DNA from 2 places in the Rahnella sp. CJA17(1/100) genome. Region 2 is predicted to be linked to the other one. Evidence: predicted binding sites of a transcription regulator. Region 2 holds the regulator's gene; the other holds the start of a gene.
The links. The regulator Fur, encoded in region 2, represses iron uptake genes when iron is present. The targets are predictions, from matches to a motif close to ATAATAATGAGAACNACTATCAA.
Positions count from the first base shown of each region.

Region 1: a site for Fur is predicted at 2,516-2,538, ahead of feoA (ferrous iron transporter A). Genes of this name have one in related genera too.

Region 1 is NZ_CAWOJA010000003.1:77,170-84,387, forward strand. It holds gene feoB (Fe(2+) transporter permease subunit FeoB) at 1-2,036, opposite strand, end outside; gene feoA (ferrous iron transporter A) at 2,123-2,347, opposite strand; gene AACU55_RS02095 (Tex family protein) at 2,746-5,076, opposite strand; gene greB (transcription elongation factor GreB) at 5,188-5,661, opposite strand; gene AACU55_RS02105 (alpha-2-macroglobulin family protein) at 5,893-7,218, shown strand, end outside.
Region 2 is NZ_CAWOJA010000044.1:18,650-25,867, reverse strand. It holds gene ybfF (esterase) at 2-784, shown strand; gene ybfE (LexA regulated protein) at 1,046-1,327, shown strand; gene AACU55_RS16925 (methyl-accepting chemotaxis protein) at 1,404-3,068, opposite strand; gene fldA (flavodoxin FldA) at 3,490-4,017, shown strand; gene fur (ferric iron uptake transcriptional regulator) at 4,330-4,785, shown strand; gene chiQ (ChiQ/YbfN family lipoprotein) at 4,914-5,249, opposite strand; gene chiP (chitoporin ChiP) at 5,263-6,633, opposite strand; gene glnS (glutamine--tRNA ligase) at 7,112-7,218, opposite strand, start outside.

The sequences.
Region 1 (7,218 bases), on a different contig from region 2:
ACGCAAGGCACGTAAAGCAATACAAAGATCAGGTAGCTGTAAGCCGAAATCGCCGAACCAAATTTGGTGCTCATGACGCCCATTGAGCTGACGCCCATTTCGCCGTCGCCTTTGCTGGCTTCGATCGGGTTCGACAGCACGCTGATGCTGAAGGTATCTTTCAGACCCTGCCAGGTTTCTTTCACCGCGCCGCCCAGTTCATCGAACAGGTTGAAGCTGGCCGCATCGAAGGCTTCATTGGTGATGTGTTCGGCGGTATATAGCGTGTTCAGCGTACCGACCACCACCTCTTTTGCCATCGCACCGGTGACCAGACCCACGGTCGCCTGCCAGTTGTCAGGATGTACGCCCATCGGCGAGAGCACCGGTGTCAGCACTTTACTGACTGACGCCAGCGCCGAGTCATTGATGTTATCCACCGCCTTGCCGCTGAACGAGAAACTGTTCAGTGCGCCGATGAAAATACTGGCAATCACGATTACCTTACCGGCGCGCAGTACGAAACCTTTCAGACGTTGCCATGTTTGCAGCAGCAGGCTTTTCAGGTGCGGTACGTGATACACCGGCAGTTCCATCACAAACGGCGAGGCTTCGCCGCGCATGATGGTGTATTTCAGCAGCAGTCCGGTCAGGATAGCGACCACGATGCCCAACAGATACAGCGAGAACACCACGGATGCGCCGTCCTGCCCGAAAAAGGCCGCAGAGAACACCGCAAAAATCGCCAGACGTGCGCCGCATGACATGAACGGCGCCATCATCACGGTGATCAGCCTTTCACGCGGCGCATCCAGCGTGCGGGCACCCATAATAGACGGCACGTTACAGCCGAAACCGACAATCAGTGGCACGAAGGATTTACCCGGCAGGCCGAGCGACTGCATCAGCCTGTCCATGACGAACGCGGCACGCGCCATATAACCGGAGTCTTCAAGGAACGACAGGAACAGATACATCATGCCGATTTGTGGCACCAGCGGCAGCACGGTATTGATACCGCCACCCAGCCCCTGTGCCAGAAAAATGGTCAGCCATTGCGGGAAATGCAGGGTAAAGCCAATCCACTGCATGCCCTGAATGAAAATCGCAGCGGAGCCGATATCGAAAATCGGCTGCAACGCACCACCGATGTTGATGGCCAGCACGAACATCAGATACATCACCAGCAGGAAAATCGGTACGCCCAGAAAGCGGTTGAGGATCACGCGATCGAGCACCTGCGTCAGTTTATTCGGCGCCGTAAGGTGGGAGTTGCTGATCTCTGCGCAAAGCGCCGCGATGCTCTGATAACGCGCATCGGCGATCAGCAGTGCCGGATCGTCCAGTTTCTGCTCAGCCAGCCGGGCTTTCACCTGCGGCAATAATGCCTGTGCGTTGCCTGCGTGCGTCTGGCTATAAATATCCCCTTCAAGAATTTGCAGTGCCAGCCAGCGGCGTTGTTGCAGCGCCATGGCTGGCGGCATTTCGGCGGCCAGGACATCGACTTCCTGTTGTAAAACCGGATGATATTGCACACGTTCCAGCACAGCCACTTGTGGCAATTCGTCGATGGCGGCTTTCAGTTCTTTGATGCCGCTGGCACGGGTAGAAACCAGCGCCACCACCGGGCAACCCAGACGAGCAGACAGCGCAGGGATATCAATATTGATGTTCTGTATTTTGGCGATATCCAGCATGTTCAGCGCCACGATGCATGGCACGCCCAGTTCCAGCAGTTGCAGTGTCAGGTATAAATTGCGCTCGAGGTTTGAGGCATCGACGACGTTGATCATCAGATCCGCGTCGCCACTCAGAATGTAATGGCAGGCAATTTGTTCATCGAGCGAAGTTTGCTCGGAAATGGTGGTCAGGGAATAGGTACCCGGTAAATCCACCAGCGTAATCTGGTGCGCTGCGGTGGCAAACTGACCTTCTTTGCGCTCGACGGTCACGCCAGCCCAGTTACCGACACGCTGGCGTGAACCGGTTAACTGATTGAAAAGCGTGGTCTTACCTGAGTTTGGGTTACCAATCAGGCCGATCGTTAATGGTTTCATTCGATAAAATCTACGTGTCAGAAAAGGTAAACATGCAAGCCCGGGGCCGCCGCGAAAAATGAACTGTCAAAGGCCTGATGTTGGGATCAGGCCATCATCTCGAGCTGGAGGAGATCGAGGTCTTTTCTGCGGACGACGAGGCTGGTACGGCGGGTTTCGATTTGTACCGGATCACCCATCGGCGCAACGCGGATAATGTTGAAAAATGACCCCGGTAACATCCCGAGTGACAACAGTTTCTGCCGGTAAGCCGGGCTGATTTCGTGTGAAAAGCCGGTAATTTTATAAGCACGTTTTGATTGAAGTTGCATAGTTCCTCGCGAAGCATTCAGGCATTTTGGGGGCAGCGTGACAAAGGTTACGCCGCGCTTCCGTGCCCGGTGATCTCACTTAACTGCGAAATATTGCTCAGAAATTGTCCATGGTGCGAAATTGTCAGCCTGTGGCTGACGGCGTATTGAATACGCAAAGAAGTACAAACGAGAATAGTTATCATAATTAGTACGCGTGTGGAGACAAAAGAAAAGAGGGGGTGCCTCTTCACGGGAATCTCCACCGCGTCGCTATCGTATGCCTGCCGGATGGCCGATTTATTGATTTACCTCAGTGATTGATTCATTAAGACAGAGTTTAAAAAGTGTCGAAAAAAGATACATAAAAAAAGCCGCTGGATATCAGCGGCTTTGGTGTGGCGGGGAAAAACGAAGAATTAACGTTTTTTGCCGAGCGCGGCGGCCAGAGCATCGGCCATCGCGTTATTGCCTGCTGGCGCGGCATTGTGGCCCGACGGTTTGTTTGGCGCGTGGCGTTTCTGATTGTCTCGTGAATCTGACGCTGGCGCGGAAGAACGGCGCGCGGGTGCTTCGCCCGGTTGCTCGTCCAGTCGCATGGTCAGCGCGATACGTTTGCGTTGCAGATCGACTTCCATCACTTTGACTTTGACGATGTCGCCCGCTTTCACCACCGTGTGGGGATCTTCGACGAATTTGTTCGCCAGTGACGAGATGTGAACCAGGCCGTCCTGATGGACACCAATATCGACGAACGCACCAAAGTTGGTGACGTTAGTGACAGAGCCTTCGAGGATCATGCCCGGCATCAGGTCGTTCATGGTTTCCACGCCCTCGGCAAAGGTCGCGGTTTTAAACTCTGGACGCGGATCGTGCCCCGGTTTTTCCAGCTCTTTGATAATGTCGGTGACCGTCGGCACACCGAACTGCTCATCGGTGAATTCGCTGGCTTTCAGGCCGCGCAGCACATTGGAATCGCCCATCAGTTCTTTCAGCGCCAGCTGTGTTGCCGCCAGAATGCGTTCCACTACCGGATAGGTTTCCGGGTGAACTGTCGAGGCATCAAGCGGGTTGTCGCCGTGGTTGATACGCAGGAAGCCCGCGCATTGCTCAAAGGCTTTTGGCCCCAGACGGCTGACTTTCAGCAACTGTTCGCGGTTACGGAACTGACCGTTTTCGTCGCGCCAGTTAACGATATTCTGCGCCATCATGCGTGTCAGACCGGCCACGCGGGTCAGCAGGGGAACGGATGCAGTATTGAGATCGACACCCACGGCGTTCACACAGTCTTCGACCACGGTATCGAGTTTTTTCGCCAGCTGAGACTGGCTGACGTCGTGCTGATACTGACCAACACCGATGGATTTCGGGTCGATTTTCACCAGTTCAGCCAGCGGATCTTGCAGACGTCGCGCAATGGAAACAGCACCACGAATCGAAACGTCCAGATCCGGGAATTCCAGCGCCGCCAGTTCGGAGGCGGAATACACCGATGCACCGGCTTCACTGACAATCACTTTCTGCGCTTTTACCGCCGGGAACTGTTTTTGCAGCTCAAGGAAGAAACGCTCGGTCTCGCGGGACGCGGTGCCATTACCGATCGCCACCAGTTCGACATTATGTTTGATGCACAGCGCGGCAACCTGTTGTGCGGCTTTTGCAGCCTGACCGGTATGGGGATAAACGGTATCGATATCCACCAGTTTGCCGGTGTTATCCACAACGGCGACTTTTACACCGGTACGTAAACCCGGATCCAGACCCATAGTGGCGCGCATACCGGCGGGGGCGGCCATCAGCAAATCGTGCATGTTGCGGGCAAAAACGTTGATCGCTTCATCTTCGGCGCGTTCGCGCACGGTGCCCATCAGCTCGGTTTCGAGGTGCAGCAGCACTTTGATACGCCATGTCCAGTTGACCACGGCACGACGCCAGACGTCAGCAGGCGCGTTGTTCAGGCGCAGGCCCAGATGGTCGATGATCAGTTGTTCGGCATAGCTTTCTTTTGGCGGCTCGTCATGCTGCGGATCGGCATTCAGCGCCAGTTGTAAGATACCTTCGTTGCGGCCGCGGAACATCGCCAGCGCGCGGTGCGAAGGCACCTGAGAAATCGGTTCGTGATGGTCGAAATAGTCGCGGAATTTCGCGCCTTCCTGCTCTTTACCTTCCACCATACGGGACGTCAGATGGGCGTTTTTCCACAGGTAATCGCGGACTTTCGCCAGCAGCGCGGCATCTTCAGCGAAACGCTCCATCAGAATGTAACGTGCGCCATCAAGGGCAGCTTTGGTGTCGGCCACGCCTTTATCGGCATCAATGAATTTTGCGGCAGCAGCGTCCGGCTCGTTTTGCGGATCGTTCCACAGCAATTCGGCCAGCGGCTCCAGACCGGCTTCGATAGCGATTTGTCCGCGGGTGCGGCGCTTGGGTTTGAACGGCAGGTAAAGGTCTTCCAGCTCGGTTTTGCTCAGCGTGGTATTAATGGCTTTTGCCAGGTCGTCGCTGAGTTTGCCCTGTTCCTCGATAGATTTGAGGATGGTCTGGCGGCGGTCTTCCAGCTCCCGCAGATAACCCAGACGGGTGTCCAACTGACGCAGTTGGGTATCGTCCAACCCACCGGTGACTTCCTTACGATACCGCGCAATAAACGGCACGGTATTACCTTCATCCAGCAGACGCACCACGGAAGCAACCTGCTCCGGGCGAACCTGCAATTCACTTGCGATAATGCGGCTCAGTTGATCATTCATAGGTCTGATATCAGTTTTTTTCGTTTAAAAAGCAGGGCACAGTTATACGGTTTGAAGACATAAAATGCCAGTCATCAGGCTGTCCGCCTGCGTGTTTTGAGAGTTAGCTGATCATTTCCCGTAGTCAATCTCATTGACGTACCAGGTCGCGTCGCCAACCGGCGTGGTGACCACCAGACTGTCGCCGACTTCTTTTTTCAACAGCGCGCGCGCCATCGGCGAGTCGATAGAAATGTAGTCTTTACGGCCAAAAATTTCGTCATATCCGACAATGCGGAAACGCTTGATGTCGCCGTCGTCATTTTCGACTTCCACCCAGGCACCAAAGAACACTTTGCCGTCCTGTTGCGGTGAATAATCGACGATGCGCAACTGTTCCATGCATTTGGTCAGATAGCGGATGCGGCGGTCGATTTCACGCAGCCGTTTCTTATTGTACTGGTAATCGGCATTTTCACTGCGGTCGCCCAGGCTTGCAGCCCAGGTGACCTTTTTGGTCACTTCGGGGCGTTCATCGCGCCACAGGAAATCCAGTTCAGTTTTGAGCTTGTCGTAGCCTTCACGGGTAATCAGTTTCGTCTTCATGTCACCTGTCGCTTTGCGCAAAATCCTCGCGCTATTGTTTCACACAATCGTGTCGCTGGCAGCGCAGAAATCAGCCGGAAATCCCCGGTTGCTGCTACGCTTTATCTGATGGCTTTTTAGGCGAATAATCATTATCCTGCGGCGCAATGCGTTGAATTTAATAAAAGTCCTGATTCGCATAAAAATATCACTTCTGGCGATGGTTCACAGGGATTAGGGGTACAGCAACAAATGGATTTATTAAAATTCTTACTTCGTCTGCCTTTTACATTGATAAAAGGTGTTTTCCGCGTGCTGGCTTTTGTTCTGGGCCTGCTGGGTCGTGTCTTCAAACCGCTGGTCGGGAATATTGACTGGCGGGCGCCTGCCTGGTGGACAGCCACTTCCGGCTGGCTGAAGCGCAGCTTTACGCGGATGGAAAATGGCGTAGATAAATACCCGAAAGCCATCAGTCTGGCGATTCTGGTTTTGCTGTGCGCCGCAGGTGCTGGCGTTTACGGCTGGCACTGGTGGCTCAATCGTCCGCAGCCGATAGAACCGGCGCCGATGGTTTATCAGAACACCAGCGTGAGCGTCAGCGGCCCCGAGTCCGTCAATTACGCCGCGCAAAAGCCTGCACCGCAGCAAGTCATTTTCAGTTTCCGCCATTCTGCCGCGCCCGTGACGGAAGTGGGCAAAGTGGTCGAAAAAGGGATTTCCCTGAAACCTGCCACGGAAGGTGAATGGAAATGGGTAAGTGGTTACACCTTAGTGTTCACGCCTAAAAATCCGCTGCCGATGGGCAACAAATATGATGTGAACTTCACCCCTGATGTGCTGCTTGCGCCACAAATTAAACTGGCGAAAACTCGCTATGAATTTTCTGCCCCGGCTTTCGGTTATCAGTTGGGTCAGGCCGAGTATTATCAGGACCCGCAGGATCCCCAAAAACGCAGCGCGATTTTTAACGTTAAATTCAACGCACCGGTGGATGTCGCCAGTTTCGAAAAACAGATTTCGCTTGGCCTGACCGAAGGGAAAGCCAAAACCGGGACGAAACTCAATTATTCTGTGGTCTATGACCAGAAGAAACTCAATGCCTGGGTACATTCCGAACCGCTGAAATCGCTGGATCACGGTGGTTCCGTGCGTGTCATCATTGGCGAAGGCGTGAAAGCCTCTGTACCCTCAAATGCCACCGCGCAGGCGAAGAATGGCGTGGTGTCCGTGCCGACGCTCTATAGTCTGACGGTGAACGAAGCCAGCGCGCAGGTGGTGGATGCCGATGGCGCGAAAGGCCAGCGTGCGCTGATCGTCGGGTTCAGCGACGCGGTCAAAGACAAAGATATCCGCCAGGCGGTCAAAGTCTGGTTACTGCCACAGCATAATCCAAACGATCAGGACGAAGCCAAAGGCCCGGATGATTACGCAAGCTGGGCAGTCGATAGCGTCGAGAATAATGTGCTCGCGCAGTCCACGCCGCTGAATATCCAGCTCAATGACGCGGAAAGTGATTATCAGCCGCAGTTCAGCTTCCGTTTCGATGCGCCAGCCCATCGCGCCATGCTGGTGGAAATT
Region 2 (7,218 bases):
TATGAACTTCTCTATGAAATTACATTATCGCCTGCAAGAATCTGAAGTCGCTGGCAGCACTGCACTGCCGGTTTTGCTCATCCACGGATTGTTCGGCACCCTTGATAATCTGGGCATTCTGGCCCGGGACCTGAGACAACAGCATAACGTGTTACAGGTGGATTTGCGTAATCACGGCCAGTCAGGACGTTCTGATGAAATGTCTTACGCCGCCATGGCGCAGGATTTAGTGGAAACGCTGGATGCTGTTGGTTTCCAAAAAGTCATTGTGATCGGCCATTCAATGGGTGGGAAAGCGGCGATGGCGTTGACGGCACTGATCCCCGACCGTATCGAAAAGTTGATCGCCATTGATGTCGCGCCGGTGGATTATCACGTGCGTCGCCATGATGAGATTTTTGCGGCGATTAATGCCGTGACCGAGGCAGGACTCCGCGACCGTACCTCCGCTACCGAATGCATGCGTACGTATATAAAGGAAGACGGCGTGATCCAGTTCCTGCTCAAATCATTCCAGCAGGGAGAATGGCGCTTTAACGTGCCGGTGCTGCTCAGTGAATACGAAACTATTACCGGCTGGGAAGACGTGCCTCCGTGGGATCGTCCGGCGCTGTTTATCCGTGGCGGGCTATCGCCGTATGTGCAGGATGAATATCGCGACGCGATTGCCCGACAATTTCCGCAGGCCAAAGCGCATGTGGTGGCGGGAGCCGGTCATTGGGTGCACGCGGAAAAACCCGATGCAGTACTGCGCGCGGTGCACCGTTTCATCGATGCGGCCTGAGGTTTAACATCCTGGGGATAAATTGTGCAAAAAGTCTGCACAGCTTAAGAAGTTATCATGAAATCAGGGTAATCAGGCGTTGTGAACCCCTGGTGCGCCAGTGTATGATTGCGCGCTATAATTTTGCCGCCCCGTTTACTCACAGTGAGTCGCGGGAGGTGAATTGGGTCAGGGTTTCTTAGCCCGAAATGTGTGAAACGCTCGTCAGGAACCGGCTTGCGGTTTTCCGATGTAAAAACTTCCCTGGTTGTACCGCTACCTATGGCAAAAGAACAACTGGATCGCACGACGATTGATCTGTTCGCAGATGACCGTCGTCCGGGGCGTCCAAAAACAAATCCGCTATCCCGTGATGAACAGCTCAGGATCAATAAGCGCAACCAGTTACGCCGCGATAAAGCGAGCGGCCTGCGTCGTGTGGAGCTGAAAATGAATGCCGATGCTGTTGATATGCTCAATAAGCTGGCAGAAGAACGCAATATCAGTCGTAGCGAATTGATTGAAGAGATGCTGCTGTCGCATCTTAACGGTCATGAAGGCTGATTGAAAAGCGGGTAACCCTCTCAGGCTACCCGTTTGTTTTTTCTTACTTATTCCATATTAATTCACGTCTTCCTGCTCAGAACGTTTCCCAGTTTTCAGCACTTTTCGCCGAAAGCATGCTGGTATCCGGACGCAATAACGGTGCGGAAATTGACTTCGCCGGACGTGAACCGACGCTCGTCACGCTATCTTTAAGTTTGAACGTAGCAACGGCATTGTTCAGCAATGAAGCCTGCTCTTCCAGTGATACCGCAGCCTGCGACGCCTGTTCTACCAGCGCGGCGTTCTGCTGTGTGACGCTGTCCATTTCTGTGACGGCAACCGCCACCTGACTGATTCCTTTGCTTTGCTCATCGGATGCAGAGGCGATTTCCGCCATGATGTCAGTGACATGCGTAATTGAGCGCACCACTTCATTCATCGTCTGACCGGCGTTTTCAACCAATTTCGAACCGCTGTCGACGCGGGAAACCGATTCGCTGATAAGCTGCTCGATTTCTTTCGCCGCCTGCGCACTGCGTTGTGCAAGATTGCGCACTTCGCTGGCAACCACTGCAAAACCGCGCCCCTGCTCGCCCGCACGTGCCGCTTCGACGGCAGCATTCAGCGCCAGAATGTTGGTCTGGAAAGCGATGCTGTTAATCACAGAAGTGATTTCAGCAATTTTCTTCGAGCTGCCGGAGATATCTTTCATGGTGCTGACCACGTCTGCCACGATGTTGCCGCCCTTCTGCGCGGTGGTGGAAGCCTCCATCACCAGCTGGCTGGCGTGATGCGCGTTATCGGCATTGTGTTTAACGGTAGCCGTCAGTTCTTCCATGCTGGCAGCGGTTTCTTCCAGCGCCGACGCCTGTTCTTCCGTACGGGAAGACAAATCGTTGTTCCCGGCTGAAATTTCTGACGCGCCCTGATAGATGTGATTGGTGCAGTTGCGGATGGTCTGAACGGTATTGACCAGGCTCAACTGCATCTCGTTCAGCAACGGAATCAGCTTACCGGCGCAGTTTTTACCGAATTCTTCCAGATAAAACGTCAGATCGCCGCTGGCGATCACCGCGAAGTGACCGCGGATTTTATCCAGCGGCTTCACCAGCGCCATCACCAGATAACGGTCAGTCAGCAATAAAATCACCAGCCCGATACCAAATGCCGTCAGCAGAATCACTTTGCTAAATGACGTCAGATGGGTGGATTGCCGTTGTGCCGCATCAAAATCGACAGCGATCTGACCGCTGACTTTCTCCATCGATGAGCCAAAGCTGCGGCTCAGTGCAGGTACGGTGGAATTGGCTAGCTGGTTATAGGACTCCGTATTTTTGCTGCGGGCTGCGTCGAACAATGGCGTGACGCCCTGCGTGATCAGATTTTCCCAACTGGTGATTAATTCCTGCACGGAGGAATCTTCCAGCCCCGGATGCGGTGCCGCTTTAAAACTGGCCAGAGCCTGCGTCAGCCCACTGAGTGATTGTTTGGCGGTATCAAAAATTTCCGGACCTTTTGACGGATCGGCCTGAAGCTGTGCCACGGCGCGGCTCAGGCGCGTCACGGTACGAAAATACTGATCATTTCCTTTATTGATCAGCGCCATATTGTTGACCAGCTCGGTACTATTTTTGGTATTTTGGGTCAGTGTGTCCAGTGAGGTGACGGTGTAAAGGGAAACACCTGCCCACATGACGCAAAAGATGCCAAGAATGGTTAATAAAGCGGCCCTGATGGTGATATTTTTTAAAAACTGCACGATATGCCTCTCTCGAAACATGTCTGTTTCTGGCCTGAGGATTGACGGGGATGCGGAGAATCAAGACAGGTAACCAGCAGGCAAGTGCCCCAGGACATGTTTGAACACCTCTCCGGGCATCGATTTCTTTATTATGTTGAGATTGCTCCCGAATCATCTATCGGCGGAATGTTCTCGAAATTTAGTATTGTGACGACTTATTTCTCAAACTTGCTTTTGACCTTATTAAGCCTGAGGTTAATTCGCCGCGGGTGAAAGCACACAAAGGCGATAACACTTAAAAATATTGCCCGATAAACTTATTTCCCAGTTAAGAAGGCGAGCAGAAGCATATTCTCCGCCGCACGAGTTTGCTATCATCTGCATTATTATTGCCTGCGTTGCAGAGCACTTCATTGAGAACAAGAGGTTAGGTAATCTTATGGCCGTTGTAGGTATCTTCTTTGGATCCGATACAGGTAACACCGAAAACATCGCAAAAATGATCCAGAAGCAATTGGGTAAAGATGTTGCAGAGGTGCATGACATTGCGAAGAGCAGCAAAGAGGATCTGGAAAAATTCGATATTTTGCTTATCGGCATTCCAACCTGGTATTACGGTGAAGCGCAGTGTGACTGGGACGACTTTTTCCCAACGCTGGAAGAGATAGATTTCGAAGGTAAGCTGGTGGCACTGTTTGGTTGCGGTGACCAGGAAGACTACGCCGAATATTTCTGCGATGCGCTGGGCACCGTGCGCGATATCATTGAGCCACGCGGCGCAGTGATTGTCGGACATTGGCCTACCGAAGGTTACCACTTTGAAGCATCTAAAGGCCTGGCGGATGATAAGCACTTCATAGGACTGGCAATTGACGAAGATCGTCAGCCCGAACTGACCAGCGAACGTGTTGATGCCTGGGTGAAACAGATCACAGAAGAACTTAGCCTTTCTGAAATTATTGGCTAAAAACCCTGTTGGCCCTGAGGATTTATTCTACAATTGAAGGGCCAAACTATTACTGAAATTAACAATTTAACTGCTACAAAATTGTAACTTTCGGTCGTATCAAGGTACACTGAGTTCCTCTGTTTTTTCTATTGATCAAGTCGTTGCATTCCAAATGTGACCGGCAATTTGTGATCTTTATTAACAGGCTGTCGTTGACGAGAATTGGCACATTGCGTTAAACGAAGAGACTAAACGAATAATTTTGTGCCGCCGATGCCACAGGCTGCATGCCTCAACTTGATTAGCACATAGTAACAGGACTGAATCCGCATGACTGACAACAACACCGCACTGAAGAAAGCCGGCTTAAAAGTCACGCTTCCGCGCCTCAAAATCCTGGAAGTGCTGCAAGCGCCGGAAGGTCATCACGTTAGTGCGGAAGATCTTTACAAGCAACTGATTGATATGGGTGAAGAAATTGGCCTGGCGACGGTTTACCGCGTTCTGAACCAGTTTGACGACGCCGGTATTGTCACCCGTCATAACTTCGAAGGCGGCAAGTCCGTATTCGAACTGACCCAGCAACATCACCACGACCACCTGATCTGTCTGGATTGCGGTCGTGTGATCGAATTCCGTGACGAATATATTGAAGGTCGTCAGCGTGAGATTGCTAAGAAACACGGTATCAAGCTCACCAACCACAGCCTGTATTTGTACGGTCACTGTGAAGCAGGCGATTGCCGCGAAGATGACTCTTTGCACAACGATAAACCTGCGCAGTAATCTGCACAGGCTTTGACTAAATTAACCGCTGAAAAGCGGTTTTTTTATGTCTGATATCGATGCAGATTGAGCCCGGATAGCAGGCATAAAAAACCCCGGCAAGCCGGGGCATGTTTCGCTGCTGAGATTCACGGCTTAGGTGAATTGTTCGTTTTTATTTCCTGCCATATTTTCCCGCAATCAGCAGCATATGCCTGACCGTCGCCAGTTTTACGCGCCGTCAGACATCGCTGGTAATCCACCACGCGCACCGTCTCCTGTTCTGCAAATTGCTGGTGGGCTTTTTCCTGTTTCAGTTTATTCAGTAACACCTCGCAGGATGCCAGTTTGTCCGGATTGCCTTCTGACGTATTGATACAGGCACGGTAATCTTCCCGCGTTTGGGATATTTGTGCCTGATCGGCGGTAGGTGCACAACCAGCCAGAAGCACGGACGACATCACAATCATCAGTAATTTATTCATCGACATAACGACCTCAGAAAATAGTGAATGGAGCGATGACAATGAATTTCACGTCTTTTTCATCCTGGAATATGTTGCCGTACCCGCCACTCCAGCTAGGAAGATCAGAGTGGTTGTCGTACTGGGTGTAATGCAGTTTGAACAACGTCCCTTTCGCGCGACCTTCCTGAATGGTGTACAGCGCATCCAGACTCCAGGCGCTTTCTTTCAGGCGCTGGCTCTGGTCGTAAGCGGCGTTGGTGCTCGGTTTGGCATCCCACGCATAGACGTACGAACCACCTACCGCTAAGCCCGGTAAATCCCATTTCGCCAGATCATAAAGCACGCCGGCATACACGGCTTTCTCACCGTTGGCGTTGAAGTCAGAACGGTTATCCCACCACACGTCAAGACGACCGTTTGAAGAGGAATAGGTCGGGGTCATACGTTGCAGGAAGTAACCCTGATTCCCTTCCGCTTTCACCATCGTCCCTTCCAGACGCCAGTTAAACTGCCCGGTGGTATAGCCGAAAGTCAGCGCCTGCAGCCATGCCAGACCGTCATACAGACTGTTCGGATCATTCTTGTCACTGATGCGGTCTTCTGCGCCATAGAACTGATAGCTGGTGGTCAGCGGATTACCCAGCAGATCCATTTTGTACGAGGCTTTAGCAAAATACTGATCGACATAACTTTCAGCCTGGCCAAATGCGCCTTCCAGTACGAAGTCATTTTTAAAATCATATTTCGCACCGAGCGAATGAATATAAGAAACGCCGGTTTTCTTGTCATTCTGGCGGAAATCATCCATTTCCAGATGCCACGGCGATTTATATTCATCAGCCCACATATAGGAGAAACTCAGTTCACCCGGGTCACCGAAATCGTGTTTATAACCGGCTTCCGCACCGCGATACGTACCCGGCATAAAGCTCCAGTGCGGTGCGATCAGCGTCTGTCCGGTAGGCTGAATATACCCTGCGTGCCCCCAGAATCCGCCGTATTTGAATTTACCGGCTGCCTTATAAAGACTGACCCCACTTTTATCCCCGGAATAATCTTCGTCGTAGGCGCGGTTGCTGTTGGAAAAGGCGATTTCGTTGGGATGGCCGCTCTCGCTGCTCTCGGCCATTTCAATCGCCGTAAAGGCTGCGATATCAATACCAAACATGTCCCAGGCATAGCCGGAAGAAAAATCGAGGTTCAGGTTAGCGGTAGAATGCGAAAGGTTGGTTGTATAGTCTTTGTAGTGGTCACTCGCCGGATCCATGTCCTTGCGGTCACGTTCACGCTGCCAGTAGTACACACCGCCGGTCAGTGTGGAATCATCAATAAAACCGGCTGCTTTGGTCTCTTGTGAAAACATCATTCCGCCACCCAGTAAGGTGCCGGCGAGAGAATACATGGCAGGTTTCAGGTAAGCCGATCCCCTGCCCCTGTTACGGTGCTTGTGCATAGAGATTCCTCATGTTGACTAAAAAAACGAGCAAAACCCAAACGGGTATAAAAAGCGGTCGCCAGAGGCGTAACCGGTTAAATCAACATCAAGAGTATTTTTCGCGACACGAATTATCAATGAGTAATTAATCATTAATTATCGAAATATGACAAAGTGCACATAAAGATGAAAAAGTATTACAGAGGTATGCAGGAAAGGATTAAAGCAGTGGGCTACAATAATACATAATTAAAACAGATGATTAAACAAAATCATCTTACAATTTAAACGTTTCAGCAATATGAACGGCTGTGGCACAACGTTTTAAAAGTAAGCATAGGAAATACATTAATTCGCGACGAAAAACAAAAGGCATCTCTGACAAGAATAACAGGCGAAAAAAAACGCAGCCTGAACTGCGTTTTTGTTACCTCATACTGAGGGCTTACGCGACGGGTTTGCTTTCCCAGGTATCACGCAGGCCAACGGTACGGTTAAACACCAGATGTTCAGCACTTGAGTAGCGGTTGTCGGCACAGAAGTAACCTTCAC